3 regions of the Marinitoga sp. 38H-ov genome follow, and region 1 is predicted to be linked to each of the others. Evidence: riboswitches for the same ligand, from Rfam matches in the RefSeq annotation. Region 1 holds a riboswitch; each other region holds the start of a gene.

Region 1 (8,694 bases):
ATATGTTCGTATATTCCTGTTAATAAACCAATATATGTATTATTAAGTTGGATATTTTATATATGGATTACAGGAGGTCTTCACTTAGATGGTGTGGCGGATACCTTTGATGGAGTATTTAGCAATAGAAATAAGGAAGAAATATTAAGAATAATGAAAGATAGTAGAATAGGAACGTTTGGAGTAATAGGTTTAATAATGCTAATATTAACAAATTTAATTTTTAGTTATTACATAAATTATATATATATTTTAATTATGCCAATTATCGGAAGAAGTTCAGCATTATTAGCAGCATCTATATCAACATATGCAAGAAATAACGGAATGGGTTATATATTTATAACACATTCAAATATAAAAAAATTTATTATTTCTTTTTTAATAGTATCACCTATATTAATGTTTTTTAATCCATATATATTATTACCAATAATATTATCATATATATTTGTTATATTCATAACTAAAAAAATAATAAAAAAAATAGATGGTATGACAGGGGATACAATAGGATTAGTAATTGAGTTATCACAAACATTTTATTTAATAAGTATATATATATTGAGAGGTATATTATGAAGTTAATATTAATAAGACATGTTGAAACAGAAGCGAATATAAGAGGAATATTTAGTGGTTGGAGTAATTATAATATTACAGAAAATGGATTAAAACAAATTAATGTATTAAAAAAAATATTTAAAAACAAATATGCTGATTATATAATTTCTAGTCCATTGTACAGAGCATATTACACAGCTTTAGAAATATCAAAGGTATTAAATAATAAAATTATTATTGATGAAAGAATGAAAGAAATAAATTTCGGTATTTTTGATGGAAAAACAATAGAAGAAATAAAAGAAAAATATTATAATGAATATATGTTATGGATGGAAGATTATAGGAAATACTGTTTTCCAAAAGGAGAATGTTATACATCATTCTTTAAAAGAATAGATGAATTTTTATCAAAGTTAGATAAAAATAAAAGATATATTATAGTTACACATGGAGGAGTAATTAATTATATTATGGAAAAATATTCATATATAAAATTTGATAGATATACGGAGGTGGAAATATAATCAAAGTAAGAGATTTAACAATAGTAGATTTAGGAAATAAAGAACTAATAATATCATGTGATTCATCTGGTGCTATTGGCAATAAAGAGATGGATGTGGTAAAAGTTTCACCAGATATTGTTGGTTATTATGGAGCACATGTAGCATTGTGTGAAAATATAGCATATGGAGCAACGCCTATAACAATTGTAAATACATTATCAGTTGAAATGAATAATACAGGGAAAGAGATTATAAAAGGAATAAGAAGAGCAATTGATTTAATAAATATAGATGTAATAATTACAGGAAGTACAGAAGAGAATTTTCCAACAATACAAACAGGAATAGGTATTACAGTTATAGGTATTAAAGAAAAAAATATTAACTTTAAAACAGAAAAAGATGACATTGCAGTATTAATAGGTTTGCCTAAATTAGGAGAAGAGGTATTAAAGAGCAAAGAAATTCTTAGATTGGATATATTAAAAACTTTAAGAAATAGTAATTATTTACATGAAATAGTGCCTGTGGGTTCAAAAGGAATTTTTCATGAGATTAATGAAATATCCAAGATATGGAATTTAGAATTTAATTTATTTAATAATAATATTGATCTATATAAAAGTGCTGGACCAGCAACATGTGCAATAATAACTTTAAAGGAAGAAAATTTAAAAAATATAAATATAGATATTCCAATAAACATTTTAGGAAAATTTAATTAAATACCTCCGGATTAAAGGTGCAAGGGAAGATGGTGAAAATCCATCACGGCCCCGCCACCGTAACTGGGGACGAAACCAACAAAATGCCACTGGGAAACTGGGAAGGCGTTGGGAGTAGAATGATCCAGAAGTCGGGAGACCTACCTTTAGTCCTAAGGTATTCCCATTCGCGAGGGCGATATGGGAGAAATTTTTATATATATTAGGAGGTGTAGTATGAAGATTCATGAATTTGTTGGCAAATCCTTTCTAAAGGACTATGGTATTAAAGTCCCTGAATCATATTTGATTAGGGAAGATTATGAAATTAAGTTTTTACCAGCTGTATTAAAATCTCAGGTATTAGTTGGTGGAAGAATGAAGGCTGGAGGAGTATTATTTGCACATGACGAAGATGATTTTAGGAAAAAGGTAAAGGAATTATTGAAAAAGGAGATTAAAGGAGAAAAGCCATATGGAGTATTAGTAGAAAAAATGATACCTATACAAAAAGAATATTATATTTCTTTAATATTAGACAGAGAAGAAAAGAATATTAGTATATTGTATTCTGAAAAAGGTGGAATTGATATAGAAGATAATAAGGATAGTATTATTAAAACAAATTTTGATGAATTTCATGACAAGATTCCACAAAAAATATCAAAAATATTACCTAATCTAAGGAAATTATTTAGGGAAAAAGATTTAACGTTATTAGAAATAAACCCTTTAGTTGAAGATGTTGATGGTAATTTATATGCACTTGATATAGTAATACATTTAGATGATAATGCTATATTTAGACAAGAATGGGCAAAAGAATTTATTGAAGATGAGTATCCATTTCACTTTGTTAAATTAGATGGAGATATCGGGATAATTGGATGTGGTGCAGGTATAGTTATGGCAACTATGGATGCTGTAAAATTATCTGGAGGGAATCCAGCAGATTTTCTTGATTTAGGTGGTGGTGCTGAAAAAGGAATAACTATACAAGCATTAGAATTATTAAAAAGTTATGGAATAAAAAAAATAATATTAAATATTTTTGGTGGAATAACAAAATGTGATGAAATTTCTTTGGCTTTAGTAGAATTTAAAACTAATAACCCAGATATAGAATTGTATATAAGATTAACAGGTACAAATGAAGATATAGCAAAAAAAATATTAAAAGAGAATAATATGAATTATTATGAAGATATGTATAGTATGATAACTGATGCAGTCAAGGTGGTGAGTTTAAATGATTAATGGAAATGAAAGAGTTTGTGTTCAAGGTATAACAGGAAAATACGGGAAATTACATACTGAAAAGATGTTAAAATATGGAACTAATATAGTATGCGGTGTTTCAAAGAATAAAAGTGTAAAGTATATAAATGGAGTTGAAGTGTTAGATAATATGTACGATGCTGTTAAAAAGCATAATGTAGATACTTCAATTGTTTTTGTTCCTGCTCCATATGCAAAAGAAGCGGTTTTTGAAGCGATAAATGCAGGAGTAAAAAAAATTATTATTATAACAGAGCATATACCTCAACAAGATATGTTAGATATATATAATATATCTAAGGATAATGATGTAATAATAATAGGGCCAAATTGTCCAGGTGTAATTTTGCCTGGTATATCAAAAATTGGTATAATGCCAGAAAGAGCATTTAAACCAGGAGATATAGCTGTTATTTCAAGAAGCGGTACATTAATGTATGAAATTTCTAATTATTTATCATTATATTCTAGTGGAATAAAAGTTGGAATTGGTTTAGGTGGAGATCCAATTATAGGTACTTCTATAGAAGATGCATTTGATTATATTATGAAAGAAAATATAAAAAAGGTTGTTGTTATTGGTGAAGTAGGAGGAAATGATGAAATAAAAGGTATTGAAAAGGCTTTAGAAAAAGGATATAATGGAGATATAAAAGTGTTTTTTGCTGGTAGAACAGCACCAAAAGGTAAAAGAATGGGACATGCTGGAGCAATTATTGAAGGATATGAAGGAAGTATAGAATATAAAGAAAAGAAATTAAAAGAAATAGGTGTAAATGTAATAAGCCAAATTCCAGAATTAGGAGGTTAATATGAATAATTCATATTTGCTATTATTTTTATCAATATTTTTTGGAATATTAATTGGAAAGATAAAAATTAAAAACTTTAAATTAGGTAGTTCTGGATCATTATTTAGTGGATTAATATTAGGCTGGTATTCTACCAGCCTATATTCAAGTAATATGGAAATAATGAATAAATTAAATAGTGATTTTAAACAATTTTTCTTGTTTTCCTTAATTTTATTTATATCCTCAGTTGGATTAATAGCATCAAAGGATTTGGATAAAATTATAAAAAAGTATGGATTAAAGTTTTTAATTATGGCATTTTTTATCACATTTGTAGGGTTTATATCTACATATATATTTTCTAAGTTTGGTAATAAATATGAATTTGTTGGATTATATTCTGGAGCATTAACAAGTTCGCCTGGTTTAGCAACGGCTTTAGAAACAGCACCTAATTTTGAAAAAGAAATAATTTCGGGTTATACATTTGGATATATTCCCGGAGTTTTAGCAGTTATACTTTCTATGTATATTTTTCCGTATATATTTAAAGTTAATATTGAAGATGAAAAAAGCAAATTAAAAGAAATTATGCAAATTGAAAAGGATAAGGAAGAAGGATTTGACTTTTTGGCCTATTCATTGATAATAATTATAGGGATATTAATAGGAAATATTAATTTTGATTTTAATTATATATCCTTTAAATTAGGAATTACTGGTGGAGTGTTATTGTCTTCGTTATTTTTAGGAAGATTAGGCAAGATTTGGATATTTGATTTTAGAATGAATAAAAAAATATTAAAAACAATTCAAGAATTAGGGTTATTAATGTTTTTATCTTCTGTAGGTTTAAAATCTGGGGATATTAATTTAAATGCACAAACTGCTAGTCTAATGTTTTACTCTTTTATTATAGCTATAATATCAATAGTATTAGGAGTAATAATAGGTAAATATATATTGAAAATCAATTGGATAATATTATCTGGTGCTATATGCGGGGGAATGACAAGTACGCCAGGTCTTGGAGCTGCAATAGATGCAAATGATTCAGAGGAAGTTGCAATAGGTTATGGAGCTACCTACCCATTCGCATTACTTGGAATGGTGATATTTAATAAGATATTGATATTAATTATATAAAAAAGACTCCCGAGAAAATCTCGGGAGTTTATTATTCAATATCTTTTGTAATAATTAAAGGTATTTTATCTTCATATATATATACTTCAACAACTTTAATATCTAATTTTGGAATACTAATGGTTAAACTTGGATAAGAAAATTCTTGGGTTACATATTTTGAATTTTGTTTTGATGAAATCTCAATAATTAACTTATCATTTTCTCTTTTTATGGAGTTAACTTTTACTTCATATCCTCCAGATTTTTTCTCTCCTAAACAAATAGATATCCAAAAATTATTCTCTTTTTCCATTATCTGTAAATTTGGTTCAAATGACTTAAAATTATATTTAACTATTTCGTATTTTACTGCTTCATATTTTATTGGTTCATTAGTATGTTCTGTGCTTATGAAAAATGAAAAAGAGGATATTATTGCTAAAAATAGAATTAATAAAATGCTTTTAAAATCCATAAATATTCACCTAGAAAACATTCCAAGGCAATTCATTTACTGGATCATCATCAACTATATTTCCATCATATAATGAATGAGAAATATTTATAGTTTCTCCATTTAAAGTTACAGTACCAGTAACGGCATAATCTAAGTAATCATCTGGTATTTTGGATATTTTAACATTATCTATCCATGCAGTATCTTGACCATCAGAAACAGCACCATCTTTTACATAAGCTATTTTAATTTCATGTGTACCTTCAGATAAACTAATTTCCTTTGTAGTCCAATCGATTTCACCAGATGCTTTAAATACAGTTTCTCCGTCAACATATACGAATAAGAAATCCCAATCTTTTTCACTAGATACCTTATAATCAAATACTAATTTATAACCATATGTTGCTGAATCAAGAGTAACAGTTGTTGAGATATAACTTTCTTGATCATCATCAATATCAGGGAATGAAATAATCTTATTTCCATTATCATCAATTATTGTAGCAGCATTTGTTCCTGTATTCCATTTTAAAATACCTGATTCGAAATTATCTTCAAATACTGGTTCTGGTAAAACAGGCATATTATCGCTTTCAACTTTAATATAGAATGTAGGAGTACCTATGTCTGATTTTGAAACAGTTGTAGCTTCATTAAATGATTTACTTAATAATTCTTCGTTTGTATCAGCATCTAAAATTTTTAATGTATAATTTCCTGTTGCTGTAGGTGGAGTTAAACTTAATTCAAATGTAGAATCAAAAGTTACAGATATTACTTGCACATCATCTAATTCTGACATATCTTTTATTTCAACGTTTTCTAAAGTTTTGGATAATTGTTCTTGAGCTCTTAAAACTATAGAATCTAATAAATCTGGACCTCCAACAATAATATCATATGTATCAGGGTCTATTTGATAGAAAGCACAATTACCATATGAATCAGTTCTTGCATAGTAATTTGGTCCTGTTTCTCTATATAATGTTACATATACACCAGCTAAAGGATTTCCGTATGAATCTTTAACAGAAACAATAGCCATAGCTCCTTTTTCTTCTGGTAATGGCAATGATAATGCTTTTTTTGGATCTATAACACCGTATCCTGAGTTAGTGTCATATCCTGGTTTATCCACATCTTTAGCAGACATTTCAATTAATTTTCTAATTTGATATGCTGTTGCATTAGGATGTTTTTCCCATAATAATGCTGCTAAAGCTGAAACATATGGTGATGCCATAGAAGTACCGTTCCAGTATGCAAATGGGCCATACAATGGAGAAACATCGCTGCTATCAACAGGTATAGTTGATAATATTTGAACACCAGGTGCTAATACAGATACGCTATCTCCTCTTGTTGAAAATTCTGCAACATTATCATTTACATCACTAGCACCTACACCTAATATACCAGGTAAAGAATTTGGACTTCCCCAACTTTCTTCTATATGAGTATTACCAGTTGAAACAACAACTAAAACATTATTAGCAAGAGCATAATCGAAACCAGCTTTTAATGTGTCTGAAAATCCAGGACCACCCCAACTGTTTTGTAATATCTTAGCTCCATTATCAACAGCCCACGCTGCATTATATGCCACATATATATCTCCAACAAAATTAGGAGCAAATACTGGAGCAACCATAATTTTTGCATTTGGTGCTAATCCAGCTATACCGTAATTATCATCTTTTTTAGCAGCAATAATACCAGAAACATGTGTTCCATGATCTCCATATGGTACAGATGTATTTGCTGGAATAAGAGTATTATTATAGAAATCAACACCAGTAACGTATTGTCCATTTAAATCTGGATGACTTGAATCTGATCCTCCATCCATAACAGCAACAACAACACCTGTACCTGTAGCGGTTTCCCAAACTTTTTTAGCATCAAATTTCTTTAAAGCCCATTGAAATTCATATAATGGATTTTTTGGATCTTCAGGAGAAGCAACAGATTTTACTAATTCTTCTTTAAAGGTTTCTTTTTTTACAGGTTCAATTAGTTTTCTTTTGTAATTAGGTTCGATGAATTTTATACCTTCAAATGATTTGTTTAAAAGTTTTCTTAGAGCTTCTTCTACTGAATAATTAAATCTTAAATTTGCAATCTTAAGTTTTTCTATATTAACAACAATATCAGCTTTTAAATAATTTGCTAATTTATTTAGTGATTCAATATCATTGTATCCAACGTTTAATTGATTTTCAAAATAATCATATTTATTTAATGTATTAAGCTTTTTTTCTATTAAATTATTTTTTTCAACTTTTATTGCATTATTTATATTATTATTAACATCAAAATTTGTACAGCTAATTAATAACAAGCTTAAAGAAAGTAGAATAAAAAGAATTTTTTTCATCATATCCCCTCCTTACTTTGTTTCGGTTGTGAAATCTGCATGTAGATCTGGTTCCATACCTGAACTTAATCTATCAATAAACCAAGCTTTATCTCTATACCTGAAATCTGCCGCAATAGATAATGCTCTACTATCATTATCTAAAGTTTCAGCATAAGCAATGTTAATACCCCAGTTATATGATTTACCTGCTTCTAATTTGTCATATGGATATAATTCTTTTGTTAATGAATAAGGATTGAATAAATACCATTTTTTACCATAATCTGGATCTGCAGTATTTCCTGTAAATTTAATAGATACGCTATTTGAATTTTCAACAGAAATTATATCTCCATAAGCGTTTGTGCTTTCAACATTTTCAACAGGAATCATTAATCCGTTGTCTGCTTGGTTCCAGTCATATACAAAAATTCCATAATTATATGTAACTGTTCCTTCGCCGCTTAAAGTTTTATCAGGTTTCCATTTAAATTCAACATTTCTTGAAACACCAGTTGAATCATCTGTAGGATTTTCTAAAATAATATTGAAAGTATCTAATGGAATAACAGAACCTAAAACTGTTTTTTCTGTTTCAACATTATCATATACTGAAGATACTGCATACCAAACTTCCTTACCTACTTCTAATTCTGCTGAATAATCGCTGAATAAAGGCTTTAAGTAGCTATTTGGGTAACCTAAAAGTTGATATAATGCACTTAAATACATTCTTTCTTTAACATAAGAACTTGTAACATAACCTATTTTTTCATAATTAATACCATCAAATGATCTATATACATTATATCCATCAGGTTTTTCAGTTTCAGTTGTATCAGGTAATTCAGGAGGAGTTACTAAAGCAGCATTTAATTTATCGATAGAATCAAAATCA
Region 2 (8,694 bases), on a different contig from region 1:
AAAAAGTCTCCTATTTTTGCAGCTTCATCCATAGGCATAACCTCAAAACCATCCATTACAGCTTCTATAGCTTTTATAGGATCAACTTCTGTTACAATTACTTTTGCTCCGAGCCCTTTTGCTCTCATTGCTACACCTTTTCCACACCATCCATAACCAGCAACAACAACATTTTTGCCAGCAACTGTTAAATTAGTTGATCTAATTATTCCATCCCATGTAGATTGACCAGTTCCGTATCTATTGTCAAAAAGATATTTCATATATGAATCATTTACATCTATAACAGGTACTTTTAATTTTCCATCTTTAAGTAAAGCTTTATATCTTTTTATACCAGTTGTTGTTTCTTCGTTTATTCCCCAAATATTTTCTAATAATTCGGGATATTTTTCTACAATTCTAACTCCTAAATCAGCTCCATCATCTATAACTATATTAGGTTTAATTTCTAAAACTTTGTCAATATTTTTCCAATATAATTCTTCATCAGTAGAACGTTTAGCATATACATTAACACCATATGTTTTTAATGCTTCAGCAACATCATCTTGTGTCGATAATGGATTGCTACTTGTAATGGCTACATTTGCACCTAATTCATGCAAAACAACAGCTGTATAAGCAGTTTTAGCTTCAAGATGAATACTCATAGATATATTTATATCTTTAAATGGTTGTTCATCCATATACATTTCTTTTAAAGAATTTAATACTTTCATATGTTGCTTTACCCATTCAATCTTTTTTCTACCGGAATCAATTAATTCCATATTATCCCCCCTAAGTTAATATATAATCATTATATCATTTTTTATAAACAATTTATAAACCCAGAGAAAATCTCTGGGTTCATTTAATATATGAATTTTCAACTACATATTCATCAACTAAATCATTATAATCATCTAACCAATATGCATTAGGATTTCTTTTATATATCATAAACTTACCAGCATTTTTTGGATCATGTGCTCTATGATATCTAAATATAATATGTTCTTTAGTTAAAGCAGCTACTTCAATTTTTCCAGTTTCATGGGACATAGCAAATTTAGCTCTTTTAGCAAGTCCTGATACATTCATAATAGCTTTTAAAAAGATTTGATAACCTTCTTCTATAGGAACTACAAATGGTTTATTACCAGCAACGGGTCTTCCTTGGAATACATAATATGGAGGTATACCTATAAATGACAATTTTTTAAATAATTCCATCAAGGTTTTCCAATCTGCATTAACTCCTTTTATTAAAGGTGTTTGATTTGCTAATATAGCTCCAGCTTTTAATAACTTATTAGCAGCTTTAATAGATACATCTGTTATTTCATTAGGATGATTAAATTGTGTCATTATATATATCTTCTTTTCATCTGTTGAATATTTTTTAATCATTTCTATTAAATCTGGATCTTCTAATATTCTGTATGGATTAAAAGCAAGCATTTTTGATCCGATTCTAATTATTTTTACATGGTCAATATCTCTAATTTGTTTGATAATATTTTCTAATTTCTTTGTAGATAATAATAATGGGTCTCCACCAGTTAATAATACATTTGTTATTTCCTTATGATTTTTTATATATTCTAAATCATCACTTACATCTCTTGCAACTTCTTCACCAACATTAATAAATAATCTTTTTCTAAAACAAAATCTACAAAATCCTCCACACACATCATTTACCAGAAGCAAAGCCGTATCTCTATATTTGTGTTGTAATCCTTTGCTTTTGGTATATGATTTTTCATTTGAAGCATCCAATTTACCCCATTCTTCCAACTCTTCAACTTGAGGTATAATTAATTTTCTAATAGGGTCATTTGGATCATTCCAATTAATTAAACCTAAATAATAATCATTTGCTCTAAATTTGTATTTTTCTGTAACTTTTTTTAATTCTTTTTTTTCTTCATCTGTTAATTGTTCCACCTTATCAATGTTTATAATATACTTTACACTCAATTCATCCTCCTCCTTTCAAATTTTATATATTAATTTTTATGCATTAAACAAAAAAAGAGACTCTTTTTAGAGCCTATATATTGGAATGATTTTGACATGATTTAAGATAATATATATATTAATTATATCATAATATTTTAATATCACAAAATATTTAATATTCAAAAATTACTTGAGGTTTATTTTTTGTAGGATGATAAGTTATTATACAATCAATATCAAATATTTCTTTCATTATATTTTTTGTAATAACATTTTCTGGTTTTCCAGAATATTTAATAATACCATCTTTAAATATATATATTCTATCAGAATATAATGAGGCTAAATTAATATCATGGAATATAGAAATTATACTTTTATGTTTTTCTATAGATTCATTTTTTACTATACGTATTAATTGTTGTGTATAACCTGGATCAATTTGTGAAACAAATTCATCTAATAATATTACATTAGTATCTTGTACTAAAGATCTTGTAAGCATAACTCTTTGCTTTTCTCCACCACTTAATGTATTATATATTCTACTTTTAAATATTAAAGTATTTGTTTTTTTCATTGTTTCATCAATGATATTAATATCGCTTTTTGAAAAAAAAGTTTCATGTGGTATTCTACCAGAAGAAATAATATCTTCAGCAGTAAAGTCAAAAGATGTAAAAAATTCTTGTGGTACAACAGATATTTCTTTAAATAATTCTTTTTTTGAATAATTTTCTATGTTTTTTCCATTAATAATAATTTCTCCATTATCTTTTTTTTCTATTAATGTCAATAATTTTAATACAGTAGTTTTACCTGAACCATTAGGTCCAATTATAGATACAAACTCACCCTTTTCTACATACAATTCATCTATATATAATTTAAAATTATTTCCATATGAAAAATTTAAGTTTTTAATCTCAATTATTTTCATATTTTTCTTCCTCTTTTCATAATATATATAAATATAGGAGCGCCTACTAATGATGTTGTAACACCTATTGGTAATTCTGCGGGTCTAAATAAATATCTTGAAAATAGATCGGCAAAACCTAAAAATATCCCACCGTATATAAAAGAACCGATAGTGGAATAATACATATTAGGACCAGTAATTTTTCTTACTAAATGAGGAATAATTAATCCCACAAATCCTATAATACCAGCCTTTGAAACAACAACAGATACAGCAAAAATATTTATAGTTAACACTAATAATTTAATTTTTTCTGGATTTATTCCAGAAAAAATAGATATATCATCGCCCATAGCTACAACTTCAATATGTTTTTTAAATATGAAATTAATAAAGATTTGTAAAGTTAAAAAAATAATTAGAATTAATATATCAGACCATACTATATTACCAGTACTTCCCATTAACCAAAAATTTACGTGTAGTAAATTTTGCCAAAAAAGTACTGTAAAAAGAGTTGATATAGAATTAAAAACAAACCCTACAATAACACCGCTTAAAATTAAAGAGACTACGGGAATCTTTTTTCCTTCTTTAGCAAGAGTAAAGGTAATAGCAGTAGCAATTAAAGCTGAAATAAAAGCAAAAAATTCAATTCCAAACGGTAAATCTATACCATATACGCTTTTTAAAGCTGTATACATTACAGCACCAAAACTTGCACCAGACGAGATACCTATAATAAACGGATCTGCAAGAGGATTTTTAATAATCATTTGAAAATCATTACCAGCTATTGCAAGAATAGCGCCTATTAGTATAGTTCCAATAACTCTTGGTAGTCTAATGTTAAATATTATCCTATTGTATAATACATTATCAGATTTATTTAAAAATGAGAGTATAACCTCATTAAAAGGTATTTTTACTGTACCTAATGATGTGAATAATATTATAGATAAAATAATTAAAATAATTCCGATAATAAGGGAAAAAATCGGGGAAAAATTCCCCGAAATTAATTTTTTCATTTATTTTCACTGAAGAGCTGATTAATCTCTCCTAATAAATCTATTAATTCTGTATTTGATAGAGATGCTTTGTTGCCATCAATAATAAATACTTTTTTGTTTTTTACAGCATTTATATCTTTAAATTGTTCCGCATTCATTATTAAATCATATGCTCCTTTGTCACCTGGATAATATCCTGGAACCAATATAATATCTGGGTTTTCTTTAATTACAAATTCAGGACCTACAGAAAACCAACCATTATTACCGGAATACGGAGCAGCAACATTAACTCCACCTGCATATATAATAATTTCATTTAAAAAAGAACCTGTACCACTTGTCCACATTTGAGAAACGCTTCCATATGCCATTAAATATAAAACTTTTGGTTTATCATTCCAAGAAAATGCATTTTTTGCAATATTTAACATTCTAGCTCTTAATTTTTGTGCGTAATCTTGAGCTGTTTTTTCTTTTCCTAATATTACTCCAATAAGAGATAAATCTCTAAATACTTCATTTAAATTGGTAGGGTTAACAACAAATGATTTTATTCCAAATTTTTCTAATTTAGAAACTTCACCTTCTTGGAATCCTCCTGTTAATAATACAACATCAGGATTTAAAGAAATAATTTTTTCCACATTTAAAGGCACCATTTTTCCTATTCTTTCAACGTCAGTAATGTAATTATCATAATCCGTAACTCCGACAACCCTATCTTTAGCACCAAGTTTTACAATATAATCTGATATAGAAGGAGCTGCGACAACAATTCTTTCAACTTCTTTTTCAAAAACAACAACTCTACCTAAATCATCAACCAATGTTATAGGTTGGAATGCAAATAATGATAATGAAAATACCAATAATACTGCTAAAATGACTTTTTTCATATAATCCCTCCTGTATAAAATTTATATCCATCTTCCTCTCGCGAGAAGATGGAGCAAATTCTTTTAAAGTAGGTCTCCCGGCTTGTGGATCATTCTACTTCCAGCTCCTTCCCGGAAAATTCCAGTGGCATAATGCTGGTTTCGTCCCCACTCACGGTGGCGCGACCGCAACGGATTTTCACCGTTTTCCCTTACACTTTAAAAGAATTTATTAAATTGTCTAATATATTATACCATAAACTTATAAGAAATTAATATAAAAAACCCCGAGATTATTCTCGGGGATTGAAATTAATTTGTAGCAATATTTCCAAAGTTTATCCAGTCTAAATCTTTTTCGAGTGTAAAAGCATATGGCGCACCAGTATCGCTTAATATTACTAAACCATTTTCACCATCTGCTACTAAGGTATAGTCATTTGTAACGTTCTTATAAATAGTAGAATAACATGAACCTTGAGTATTATATTCGGATGCAATATAATTATTATCACTATCGCTGTCTGAAGTAGAAGAATCAAAAACATCAGCATTTGTTAATTGTGTAGGATCATTTACGCGCATAACAACTACCCCTCTATTTCCAGCAGCTAGTTGATAATATTCACTTGCTCTTTGTTCAATTCCGGTAATTATAGCATCATCAAATTTAATTCCACCTCTTGAAGACCATGTGATTGTTATTGGAGGTCCAGCTGAATATGAATAATTAACAACATTTAATCCTTGAGTTCCATCAGCTACATAAACATCATTGTTTGCAGCATCAACGTATAAATCAAAAGCAGTTCCTGAAGTATTGTAATTTGGATGTGATGGAACTGGGATAGATGGATCATCAGGTATTGCTATATCAAGTAATACTATGCCATTATCGCCATCAGCTACTATCAATGCAGGATTACCTGAACCATCATAATCATCATCATAACCTATAGCCATAGCTACTCCTTTAGTGTCGAACTTTTTCTTAAATACAGGTTCTCTTGCATTAGTTTGATCTTTTATATCATATACTAATAAACCACCTAAACCATCTGCTACATATAGATATTCATTACCAGAAATATCAAAGGTTCCATCTACAGCATATGGATAAACATCATAAACATAGCCGTCAGTATCAATATTATATTTTGGAGATGATGGTGTACCAAAATTAATCATGTCAATATCAGCAGCATTCTCAAATGGAGTATCATTGTCACTATCATCAGCATTAATTACAGAAATGCCTTTAGGACCATTTGCAACATAAATTAAATATTCTTCATTACCTCCACCATCATCATGTTTAACATATTTAACAGATCTTGCATAACCAGGTGTTTTTATAGTTTTAATGAGTGTAGGATTAGTAATATTCACAAAATTTGCCCCAGCATCATAAATCTTAACGCCATTGTCACCATCAGCTACTATTATATATTGATTTTCTGCTATATCAACATCTCTAGCAACGGAGCCATTATCTAAAGAACCAAGTAATGATAAATTATTTACATCAATGATATTTAATCCATTATAATCGTCACCAATAAATCCAGTACCACCGTCAACGGATATACCTTTTGCATAACCTGCTGTATTATAAACTCCTTCATAAGACAATGTATCCTTTTTTAATTTAACTAATCCATTTGATCCATCAGCAACAAATACATATTCTCCTTGAACATCTATACCTTCTGCAAAACCTAATGTATTATATGAAGTAACCTCACTAGGATTTGTTTTATCACTTACATCTATTTTATAAACGCCGTTTTCTCCAGCAGCAACATAAGCATAATTTCCATCAACAGCAACATCTTTAGCTTCAATAGTACTTAGTGTTCCTAATAATACAGGATTTGAAAGATCAGAGATGTCAACTATAGCTAGCCCACCATTGCCTGCAGCAATATAAGCTGCTGTTCCATCTAATGTAATTTGATTTGAATCACCGCTTATAGCTAAATGCGATTTTAAAGATAATCCAAAAGTTCCTAAAGGGTTATCATTACCAGCTGTGTCTGGTGCTGAAGATGTAAATTTAATTATATATAATCCTGCTGAACCAGCTGCAGCTAATAAATAGTGGTTTGATCCATCATAATAATAAGCAATACCTTTAGCTTGATCTCCTAAATAGAATTTTGGCAAATTATTATCTTCTTCTAATGTCCAATTTGCCCCATCATAGTCATAATACAACACAGTTATTCCTTCGTTTCCTCTTGCAACACCTATATATTTATCATTAGTGCCATTAAACTTAACAATGTCATATACAAAACCTTCTATATCTAAAGAATTTTCTATTGAAGGATTTGAAGTGGTACTTACGTCAACGACAAATACTCCTTCATTTCCTCCGGCAATAAATACTTTATCCAAAGATTCAGTTGTAAAACTATATGTAGGTGTTTGATCAATTCCACCTTTTTCATCTTTTGCTACAGCTTTCCAATAATAAGTGGTTCCTCTTTCTAAATCTAAATTACTAGTGATTGATGATGTTAAATTCTGTTCTATTTTTGCCGTTGGATCCATATTATCAACTAATGTTTTTGTTGTACTTAAATAAACATCGTATTTTACAGTATCTCCATCAGGATCAGTTGCATCATTAAAATCCAATGCGATTGTTATTGAAACTCCCGTTTGACTATCTGAAGGATTAGGTGAATTTCCAGTAAATGATGGAGGTGTATTTTCAGATGGCAAAGATTTTGAATAATTTCTTGCAAAAATTATGAAATCATATAAATTTATTTTACTGTCTTTGATTGAAATGCTATATATTCCTTCCCAAGAGTCTAAAGGAGCTATCTCAGATGGATAAATATCAAATTCTTCATTGTAAATTCCATCACCTTGTGTTGAATCGTAATAATTCAAGAATAGCAAGAAATCATCAATATCTACTTTATTATTTTTTTCATTATCAGGAGTAGTAGGATCATCAAAATCACCTAATAATATAGGATCATATACAGCTATATCTCCAGTATGAGTGTCAACATTTATTTCGTTTAAATTATTATCCAATAAGGTTGCATTAACAGTAACGTTTCCTATACCCTTAGGATCTACATCCTTTGCAATGATATGTATTTTTATAATATCTTCATCAGATATACTTAAAGTTGTACCGTTTTGAGTTAAAAATGTAATTTTTAACTTTCCCGGAGTAATTATTGGATCTGATAATAATGTATTTTCAACAGAATTTAATAGTTCGATTCCATTAGTTCCTTTAGAAGTATCAATATCAATTAAACCGTTTGGATAAATTACATCTAATTGGAAAGTTTCAACATTAGAAATATTTTTTGCGTGTATAAATATTGCATCTTCATCACCAGTTCTTAATTTTATAGAATCTGAAACACTTAATCCATCTTCATACGGAGCAGAGGCTTTAGTAATAATTTTATTATTTTTTTCATCAAATAAAGCAGCCTCAGTGTAAAGTTTATTGTTTTCTGGATTTAAATATTCTTTTTTAACAGAAAATAAAAATTCGCCAGGAACAATATCTCTTTGTGCTTTTGAAAACATAACCACAGTTTTGTTTGAGTACTCTTTTACAAATAATAATGAGTTATTTTTGTCGTATATAAACGCATCTTTAGGTATTTTTCTATCAAATTCAATTTCTAAAGCAGAAGCATTTACTTTAGATTGAATCTTGTAATCGTTTCCTAAAGTTACGTTTACATGCGGAGTATTTAATAACTCAACTGGTACACTTTTAAAACAGCTCGAAAGAAGAAAAACTGTTAATAAAACAATAAAAAAAGTCAAATTTCTCAGTTTCATAATAACACCTCCATATATAAAATTTTCTATAATATATATCGTACATTAAAACAAAATCTTTAAATTTTTAATAAATTTTTATATTTATCACCTTCTTTCAAAA
Region 3 (8,694 bases), on a different contig from region 1:
AAATTTTCTAACACTTCTGATTTAAATAATGCGTCATCAATAATATTCACTTTTCCATATATATTTATTACTTCTGTAAGAGCTTTGTTTTGAATTAACCATTGAATTTTGTCATTAGTTTTTAAATCATTAACCTTAGGAAAATCTTCTAATGTTACAGCATAAGTGCATTCTTTGTTATATGGCATTAAGCATGGTGACATCCATCTCATTTCTGGATATCCTTCCTTGTTAATCCAAGCCAAAACACCTGTTTTAGTTTCAGATAAAAGATCCCCTAGTTTTTTCATAATATCATTTTTATTCATACTAAGCGCCTCCTAAACGTTTAAAGTTAATTTATTAAAATCAAATTTTATTTTATTTTCAAGTTTTTTCTCATCAATTGAAACAATATAACCATTTTCTATTTGATAATTATTATCACCAATTTGAATGGAAAATTTTGGTGTCCTACCATATATCCATTCCCAAGATTTATGTTTTTCAATTAAATCATTATCTTTAAAATAGCAAGTGTTTAATTTTTGAGTTTTTAATTTTAGTCTTTTAGAAAAGATATTAAATATATAATTAATAATAATTTCTTCATTAATGAAATTATTAATTTCTTTTATATTAATAATTTCTGATGGTTTTGAAATAGTTGCATGAGTATTGAATGCAGGATTTATTTTTAATATTTCTTTTATTTTATTAATATTAGAATCAATTAGCAATGTTCCGTGATGTAAAAAGTTATTTTTTTTAATGCAAAATGCACTTCCGGAAAATTTATAATCCTTATGCATTAAATCGTTTTTATAATTTCTATAGCTTTCTATTCCTAAATTATTTAAGGCTTTTAATACAATATCAAAAATATCATCGCTATTTAAATAATTTTTTGGAGCAATAACAGAATAGTTTAAATTACCCAAATCATGGTATACTGCACCACCTCCAGAAATTCTTCTTGCTACATTAAAAATATATTCAGAATCGAAATTAATTTCTCTCCAAGGATTCTGATGTTTTCCAATAACTACAGCATCTTTAGCTTTCCAAAAAAATAAATATATATCCCTTATATCTTTATTTAAAAGATATTCTTCTATTGCTAGATTTATATATATATTTGTGTTTTTGCTTATAATTAAGTTTAATTTCATAATTATTCCTTCTTTGTAATTGTTTTAATTCTATTCATTTAAATTCTACCATTTTTATCGGAATTAAAGATTGCTTATTTGTTACATATTAAAAATAATATTGTTAATTAAATAATCTAAATATAACTATTATTTATCTTGATATTAAAAAAAATAAACATATGATATAATTACATAAGAATTATGGAAAATATATTGGAGGAATATTATGAAACCAATATTATGTTCAGGTGAAATACTAATAGATTTTATATCTAATGAAAAAGGGAAAAATTTAAAGAATACAGAGCTTTTTAGTAAAAAAGCTGGAGGATCGCCATTAAATGTAGCAGTCACAATTAGTAGATTGGGATTAAATGTTTCATTTTTGGGGAGTTTGGGTAAGGATCAATTTTCTGACTATTTATATGAAATATTAAAAAAAGAAAATATTAACACTGATAATATAATTATACAACAAAATTGTAAAACTTCAATAGCATATGTTGCAAGAGATAAATTTGGTAATCCAGATTTTTTATTTTTTAGGGATAATCCAGCTGATGTTAATGTGAAATATGAAGAATATAATATAAATCCAGAAGATTATTCACTATTACATATAGGTTCTATATCTCTAATATATGAACCAGCAAGAAGTTCATATATGAAATTTATGGAATATTTTTTAGAAAAAAATATTCCTGTATCTTATGACCCGAATGTAAGACCATCTATAATACATAATAAGGAAAAATTTATACAAGATTTTTTATATATTTCATCAAAAGTTGATATTGTAAAAATGAGTGATAAGGATTTGGAATATATTTTTTCAAATACTAACATAGAAAAAATAATAGAAAAAATACCATTAAAAAAAGGTGCTATGTTACTTATAACATTAGGAGAAAAGGGTTGTATTGCAAAATATAATGATATAGAAATGATTATTCCTGGATATAATGTTTCGCCTGTAGATGCAACAGGTTGTGGAGATGCATTTACAGGAGCAATTATTTATAATTATATAAAAGGTGAAAGAGATATATTTAAATTAGGAAAATTTGCTAATGCTGTTGCAGCAAAGGTAATAACAAAATTAGGTGGTGTTGATTCTATTCCTTATTATGATGAAGTAGTTGAGTTTATAAGGGATAAAAATTCTTATTTATAATTTTTATTAATTTTATTTCAATAGTTTAAATTCGTATTATTTTTATTATCGTGCATATACTTTGGCCATGAAGTATCTGCTAATATAATACTTATTGCATATAATTTATTAGTAAAACCACCGCCTATATACAAAACCCCATTTTTTATAGCTCCACTTGAATAAAATAATTTATCTCCTGCATAGTAATCTCATAGTTTTTATCCGTTTTCGTTAATGGCATAAATATAATTATCAATACTACTAAAGTATATAACTTCATCATTTCTAATAACATGTGTAGAAAAAATCCAAATATTTTCTCCATTTTTTATAGAATACAAATATCCTAAATCTCTTACGAATATACTTTCTTTGCCTAACAATAATTTTATAATATGCCCTTAAATTTAATAATTTTCCGATAAAAATATAGTCTAAATTAGCTAATTCGCTATATTCTCCAGTTTTCTTATCATTTTCTACGATTCTCAATAGTTTTAATGTCTTCTCTTTGATTATTAATTCTATATTAGTTTATCAACTACAATAATGTTTTCTTTCCGGAAAGGTAAGATTACGCTATTTTGTTATATGCAGGATTGTTTTCAAAACTATATATTCCTATTTTCACAGTATTTGGAAATGAAATAGAAGATAAAAAATCATAAGAAAAATTATTAAATTGCAACCTCTAAATTTAATGTATATATAAAAAAGTTAACCTTATATAATTATATCACCTTAAAAACATATTTTTATATATTTATATTTGTCTTTAATTAAAATTTGTTAATATATAAAGAGTAATTTTATTTTTTATATTATTTTTGATATAATATAGTATCTAATAAAAAGTAAATAAAATATTATCTTATTATAGGGAACATTGGTGAAAGTCCAAGGCTGCCCAGCAACCGTAACCAGGGACGAAATTCACTTAATGCCACTGGGAAACTGGGAAGGCGTGAAAAGTAGGGTGATCTGGAAGCCGGGATACCTATATAAGATATATTTATTCCACGAAAGCTAAGGGCTTTTTGTGGAAAATTTGTTTTAGATTTAAGGAGGTAAAATATGAAAATTTTTAGTTCATGGAGTGGAGGTAAGGATTCTACTTTAGCATTATATTATGGGATAAAAAAATATAAGAAAATTGATTATATTTTTACAATGTTATCAGAAGATTGTATTCATTCTAGAGCACATGGGTTAAATATAAATATTTTGAAAAGACAATCTAAGAGTTTAAATATAAAATTAATAACTAAATGTAGTACATGGGGTGATTATGAAAAAAATTTTTTAGATTTTTTAGAAGAATATGTGAGAGAGGGTATAGGGATTTTTGGAGATATAGATCTTCAGGAGCATTTAGATTGGGTGAATAATGTATGTAGTAAAAAAAATGTTGTTGCATATGAACCATTATGGCAAAGAGAGAGAGAAGATATAGTTTTGGAATTTTTAAATTTAGGATTTAAAGCAAAAATTATTGCTATAAAAAAAGGTATAGGTATAGAAAATTATTTAGGTAAAGATTTATCTTTTGATCTTGTTGAAGAATTTAAAAAAATAGGAATAGATGCTTGTGGTGAAAATGGTGAATTTCATACATTTGTATATGATGGACCTATATTTAATGAAGAAATAAAATTTAGTATTAAATCTACTGTAGAAAAAAATAATACACTAGTTTTAGAATTAATATAAAAATTATAACGGAAGATACTGAGGAGTGGTATTTTGAAAATAATGATTCAAGGTACTTCATCGGATTGTGGAAAAACTACTTTTGTTACTGCATTATGTAGAATATTTAAAGAAGATGGAATAAATGTATCTCCATTTAAAGCTCAAAATATTTCTTTAAATTCATATGTTGATATTAATGGAAATGAATTTGCGTGGTCTCAATATATTCAAGCTATAGCTTCAAAAACAGAACCTAATGTATATATGAATCCTATTCTTTTGAAGCCGCAAGGTAATGGTATGGTTCAATTAATAGTTTTGGGGAAAATATATAAGACAATACATTTTAGCGAATATGAAAATTATAAAAAAGAAATGAAAAAGGTGATAATAGATTCATTTAATTATTTAAGTAATAAATTTGATGCGATTATTATAGAAGGAGCTGGAAGTCCGGCTGAAATAAATATAAAAGATAAAGATATCTCCAATATGTGGGTAGCAAAAAATGTTAATTCAAATGTTTTATTGGTTAGTGATATAGATAGAGGAGGAGCTTTTGCTTCATTGTATGGAACATATTATTTAATGGAAGATGAAAAGGATTACATCAAAGGGTTTATTATAAATAAATTTAGGGGTGAAAAGAAGCTTTTAAATTCTGGTTTATTAAAATTAGAAAAATTAACAGGTATTCCAACTTTAGGAGTTATACCTTGGATAGATATAAAATATGGAGACGAAGATGGAGCTTCGTTGAAAAATAAAAAAATAAAGAAATCAAAAATAAATATTTACGTAATAAAAATTCCCAGCATTTCTAATTTTACGGATTTTGCACCTTTTAATTATGATGAAAATGTGAATTTAGAGTATATTGAGGATATTAATAAAATTGATGAAGCAGATATGATAATAATTCCTGGTAGTAAAAATACTATAAGAGATTTAAGATGGATGAAAGAAAAAGGTTTCTTTGAAAGAATAAAATGTTTTAAAGGTATAGTTTTTGGAATATGTGGAGGATTTCAAATTATGGGAAAGGAGATAATTGATGTATATGGCTTAGAGATTGGTGAATATCAAAAGGAAAAAGGTTTTGGATTTTTTAATTTTACAACTAGAATGTTAGATAAAAAAATAACAAAACAATTTAGAGGTAAATATAAAGGAATTGAAATATATGGTTACGAAATTCATATTGGCGAAAGTAATATAAATACTCCCGTTTTAAATATTGATAATAAATATATAGGAACATATATACATGGAATTTTTAATTCAGGTGAATTTAGAAAATATATATTAAATTTAATATTAAAAAATAAAAATATGAATATAATAAATGATATTAAAGACTATGAAGAATTTCAAGAAAAAGAAATTATCAAATTATCAAATATAGTAAGGGAGAATATTGAATTAAAAAAAATATATAAAATAGCAGGAGGGAATTAAAAATAATAATTTTTTCTATATTGTTAGATTTAATATTTGAAGAACCGCCAGAGAAAATACATCCTGTTGCATTTATGGGGATTATAGGAAAGAGATTATATAAAAAATATAGCAATAATCTAAAGTATTTTATTGTTGGTATGATGTCGTTAATATTAGAAATTGCCTTTTGGGGCATATTAATATACTTTATTCAAAAGGTAAATATAATAATTATAAAAAATATAATTTTAATTTATATTTTGAAAACTACTTTTTCTATAAAAAGTTTATATAGACATGTTGAAAGATGTAAAACTAATGACTTGAATGAACTAAAAAGAAATGTTTCATATATAGTGAGTAGAAATACAAATGATTTAGATAAAAATCATTTGTATTCAGCAGCTATTGAAAGTTTATCAGAAAATATAAATGATAGTATAACAGCACCTCTTTTTTATTATTTGCTATTTGGTATATACGGTTCAATTATATATAGAGTAGTAAATACTTATGATGCGTTATTTGGGTATAGAAATGCAAAATATGAATGGTATGGAAAATTTTGTGCGAGATTAGATGATGTTTTAAATTATATACCAGCTAGAATAACTGCATTAATAATATCTTTTTTTAATTTGAAAGGTGCATTTAATTATATAAAAAAGTATGGTAGGATAAAAGTTAATTCAACATATCCAATGAGTGCTTTTGCTGGTGTATTGGGGTTAGGATTTGAAAAAGAAGGTGTATATAAATTTTCAGGAAAGCTTCCAGAAATAGAAGATTTGAATAGAGCATTAAAATTATATAAAAAAGTAGTCTTTTTAATATTAACGTTTGTAATTTTAGGAGAGATAATATGAATCATGGAGGGATAAAAGATAAAAATATTATTGACTTTTCAATATCTGTATCGCCCCTAATTCCAAATTGGATAGATAAAGTTTTTGAGGATAGTAAAGATAATTTAAATAAATATACATATGTAGAATGGATAGAAGAAGATTTTAAAAAAATTTTTGGAAAAAATTCTGTAATATTATCTGGAGCAACAGAATCTTTTCATATAATAGGTCATGTAATAATGAAAGATTCAATTGTTATAATACCTACACCAAATTATACAGAATATGAAAGGATAGCTAAATTTAATAATAATGAAATTGTCAAAGTAGATTCGCTAAAATTTGGTGGATATACAGAAGAATTTTATGACTATTTATTAAAATATATTATAAAAATTAGGGAAAAAACTAATAAAAAAATAATTTTTATTACAGGTAATCCTAATAATCCAACAGGTCAATTTGTCAGGTTAGCTGAATTTACTAAAAAATTATTAGAGTATGATATTTTAATAATATATGATGAAGCATTTATAGATTTTTCTGAAGATAATCCAGAAATAATAGATGAGACAATACAAATAAGAACATTTACAAAATCCTTCGGAATTCCCGGTATTAGAGTTGGATATGTAATTTCGAGTAAATATACAGAAGAATTTTTAAAATATAGACAACCTTGGAATATAGGGGTATTGGGATATTCCTTTTTAGAAAACCTTTTAAAAAATGATTTTTTAAATGATTTAAAAAAAATGAGGATTTATATAAAAAAAGAAATAAATAAGTTTAAAGAATATATGAGTTATTGTACACAAACTAATTATTTTACTATAAAAACAGATCCAAAAAAATTTTTAGAAAAAAGCAAAAAATATGGAATATATGTTAGAGATACTTCGGATATGGGATTAAATAATCACGTGAGAATTGGAATAAAAAACAATAAAGATAATGAATTTTTATTAAATTTTTTAAGAAAGGAGTTAAAAAAATGAGTTTGATATTATTATATACTGGAAATGGAAAGGGTAAAACCACTGCATCATTAGGATTAGTTGTTAGAGCTGTTGGTCATGGAAAAAGTGTATCAATTATTCAGTTTTTAAAGGGAAATCCGAAATATGGGGAAATAAAGGGTTTATCTTATTTACCAGGAGTTGAAATTATTCAATCTGGTAGTCCTAATCATGTAAAGAAAAATAAAATTACTAATGATGATATTAAATTAGCTAAAAAAGGTCTAGAATTAGCTTTAGAAAAAATAAGTAGCGGTAAATATGATTTAGTAATTTTAGATGAAATAAATGTAGCAATTTACTATGATGTATTAAAGTTACAAGATGTATTAAATATATTAGAAAAAAAGCATGAAAAAACAACGATAATATTAACAGGTAGATATGCCCCAAAAGAGTTTTATGAAATTGCTGATATGGTAAGTGAAGTTAAAGAGATAAAACATCATTTTCAAAAAGGAATAATAGCACAGGAAGGGATAGAATATTAAAAAACTAGCGATTGAATTCAATCGCTAGTTTTAATTAATATCAGTTGATATTATTAACTTGCAGTTTTACTTTGAATTTTTTCTGATTCTTCAAAAATCTTTCTTATTTCATCTATTCTTCTCTTTAAAAGTAAATTTCCGCTTGTCAATTCTTTTTCAACTTTTTTAATAGATTGGCTAATTGTTGAATGATTTTTCCCTACAAATTCAGAAATATCTTTTACTTTCATTTTACCATAATTTTTAAGCATAAAAGATAATATCTGTCGAGCTTCTGATATTTCCTTTTTTCTAGTAGGGCTAAATAATTGTTCTCTTGTTAAATTATATTCTTTAATAACTGCTTCTAAAATCAAGTTTTTCTTTAAAACTCTTAAGGTTTCTTTGGTTTGAGGAATATTTTTCTTATGAGATTTTAAAGAACTATATAATTTTTTGACGGTATCAATATTAACTTTTTCTCCTGTAACCTTACTATGGAAAAAAAGATTTAATATTAATCCTCTAAGTCTTCTAAGATTGTTGTCAATATTTTCAACTAAATAACTCACCACATCATCTGATAAGTATAATGAACTCATTTCAGCCATTTTTTTAGCAATTTTTAATTTGGTTTGTTTATCAGGTTCATCAACATTAACAACTAATCCCATTTCAAATCTACTAATTAATCTTGGATGAAAAGTAGCTAATTCTTCAGGAGTTCTATCAGAACATATAATAATTTGTTTTCCAAGATTAAATAAAGTATTAAATGTATGGAATAATTCTCCTTGAGCCATATCTTTTCCAATCAAAAATTGAACATCATCAATTAATAATATATCTATCTTTTTTCTATATCGCTCTCTAAAATCATCCATTTTTTCTTCACGCAATGATTTCATAAGGTCATTCATAAATTCTTCAGCTGTT

What was found. A riboswitch is a leader RNA that binds a small molecule or an ion and turns the genes downstream of it on or off. The one in region 1 is predicted to bind cobalamin.
Region 2: it holds a riboswitch for cobalamin, as region 1 does, so the genes downstream of both, AS160_RS06660 (ABC transporter substrate-binding protein) here and AS160_RS04980 (ATP-grasp domain-containing protein) in region 1, are expected to answer to the same signal.
Region 3: it holds a riboswitch for cobalamin, as region 1 does, so the genes downstream of both, AS160_RS00645 (diphthine--ammonia ligase) here and AS160_RS04980 (ATP-grasp domain-containing protein) in region 1, are expected to answer to the same signal.

What each region holds. Positions count from the first base shown of each region.
Region 1 is NZ_LNGH01000015.1:1,465-10,158, forward strand. Features, by position in the region: gene cobS (adenosylcobinamide-GDP ribazoletransferase) at 1-582, shown strand, start outside; gene AS160_RS04970 (histidine phosphatase family protein) at 579-1,091, shown strand; gene AS160_RS04975 (AIR synthase related protein) at 1,112-1,798, shown strand; cobalamin riboswitch at 1,797-1,961, shown strand; gene AS160_RS04980 (ATP-grasp domain-containing protein) at 2,015-3,034, shown strand; gene AS160_RS04985 (CoA-binding protein) at 3,027-3,866, shown strand; gene AS160_RS04990 (hypothetical protein) at 3,868-4,995, shown strand; gene AS160_RS04995 (protease complex subunit PrcB family protein) at 5,027-5,452, opposite strand; gene AS160_RS05000 (S8 family serine peptidase) at 5,463-7,814, opposite strand; gene AS160_RS05005 (hypothetical protein) at 7,827-8,694, opposite strand, start outside.
Region 2 is NZ_LNGH01000020.1:14,088-22,781, reverse strand. Features, by position in the region: gene AS160_RS06680 (adenosylhomocysteinase) at 1-773, opposite strand, end outside; gene AS160_RS06675 (KamA family radical SAM protein) at 853-1,968, opposite strand; gene AS160_RS06670 (ABC transporter ATP-binding protein) at 2,123-2,890, opposite strand; gene AS160_RS06665 (iron ABC transporter permease) at 2,887-3,903, opposite strand; gene AS160_RS06660 (ABC transporter substrate-binding protein) at 3,900-4,784, opposite strand; cobalamin riboswitch at 4,834-5,000, opposite strand; gene AS160_RS06655 (hypothetical protein) at 5,076-8,591, opposite strand.
Region 3 is NZ_LNGH01000002.1:98,986-107,679, reverse strand. Features, by position in the region: gene AS160_RS00665 (pyridoxamine 5'-phosphate oxidase family protein) at 1-308, opposite strand, end outside; gene AS160_RS00660 (lipoate--protein ligase family protein) at 321-1,151, opposite strand; gene AS160_RS00655 (carbohydrate kinase) at 1,360-2,307, shown strand; gene AS160_RS00650 (PQQ-like beta-propeller repeat protein) at 2,508-2,672, opposite strand; cobalamin riboswitch at 3,120-3,309, shown strand; gene AS160_RS00645 (diphthine--ammonia ligase) at 3,364-3,999, shown strand; gene AS160_RS00640 (cobyric acid synthase) at 4,042-5,439, shown strand; gene cbiB (adenosylcobinamide-phosphate synthase CbiB) at 5,442-6,287, shown strand; gene AS160_RS00630 (aminotransferase class I/II-fold pyridoxal phosphate-dependent enzyme) at 6,284-7,267, shown strand; gene cobO (cob(I)yrinic acid a,c-diamide adenosyltransferase) at 7,264-7,779, shown strand; gene dnaA (chromosomal replication initiator protein DnaA) at 7,833-8,694, opposite strand, start outside.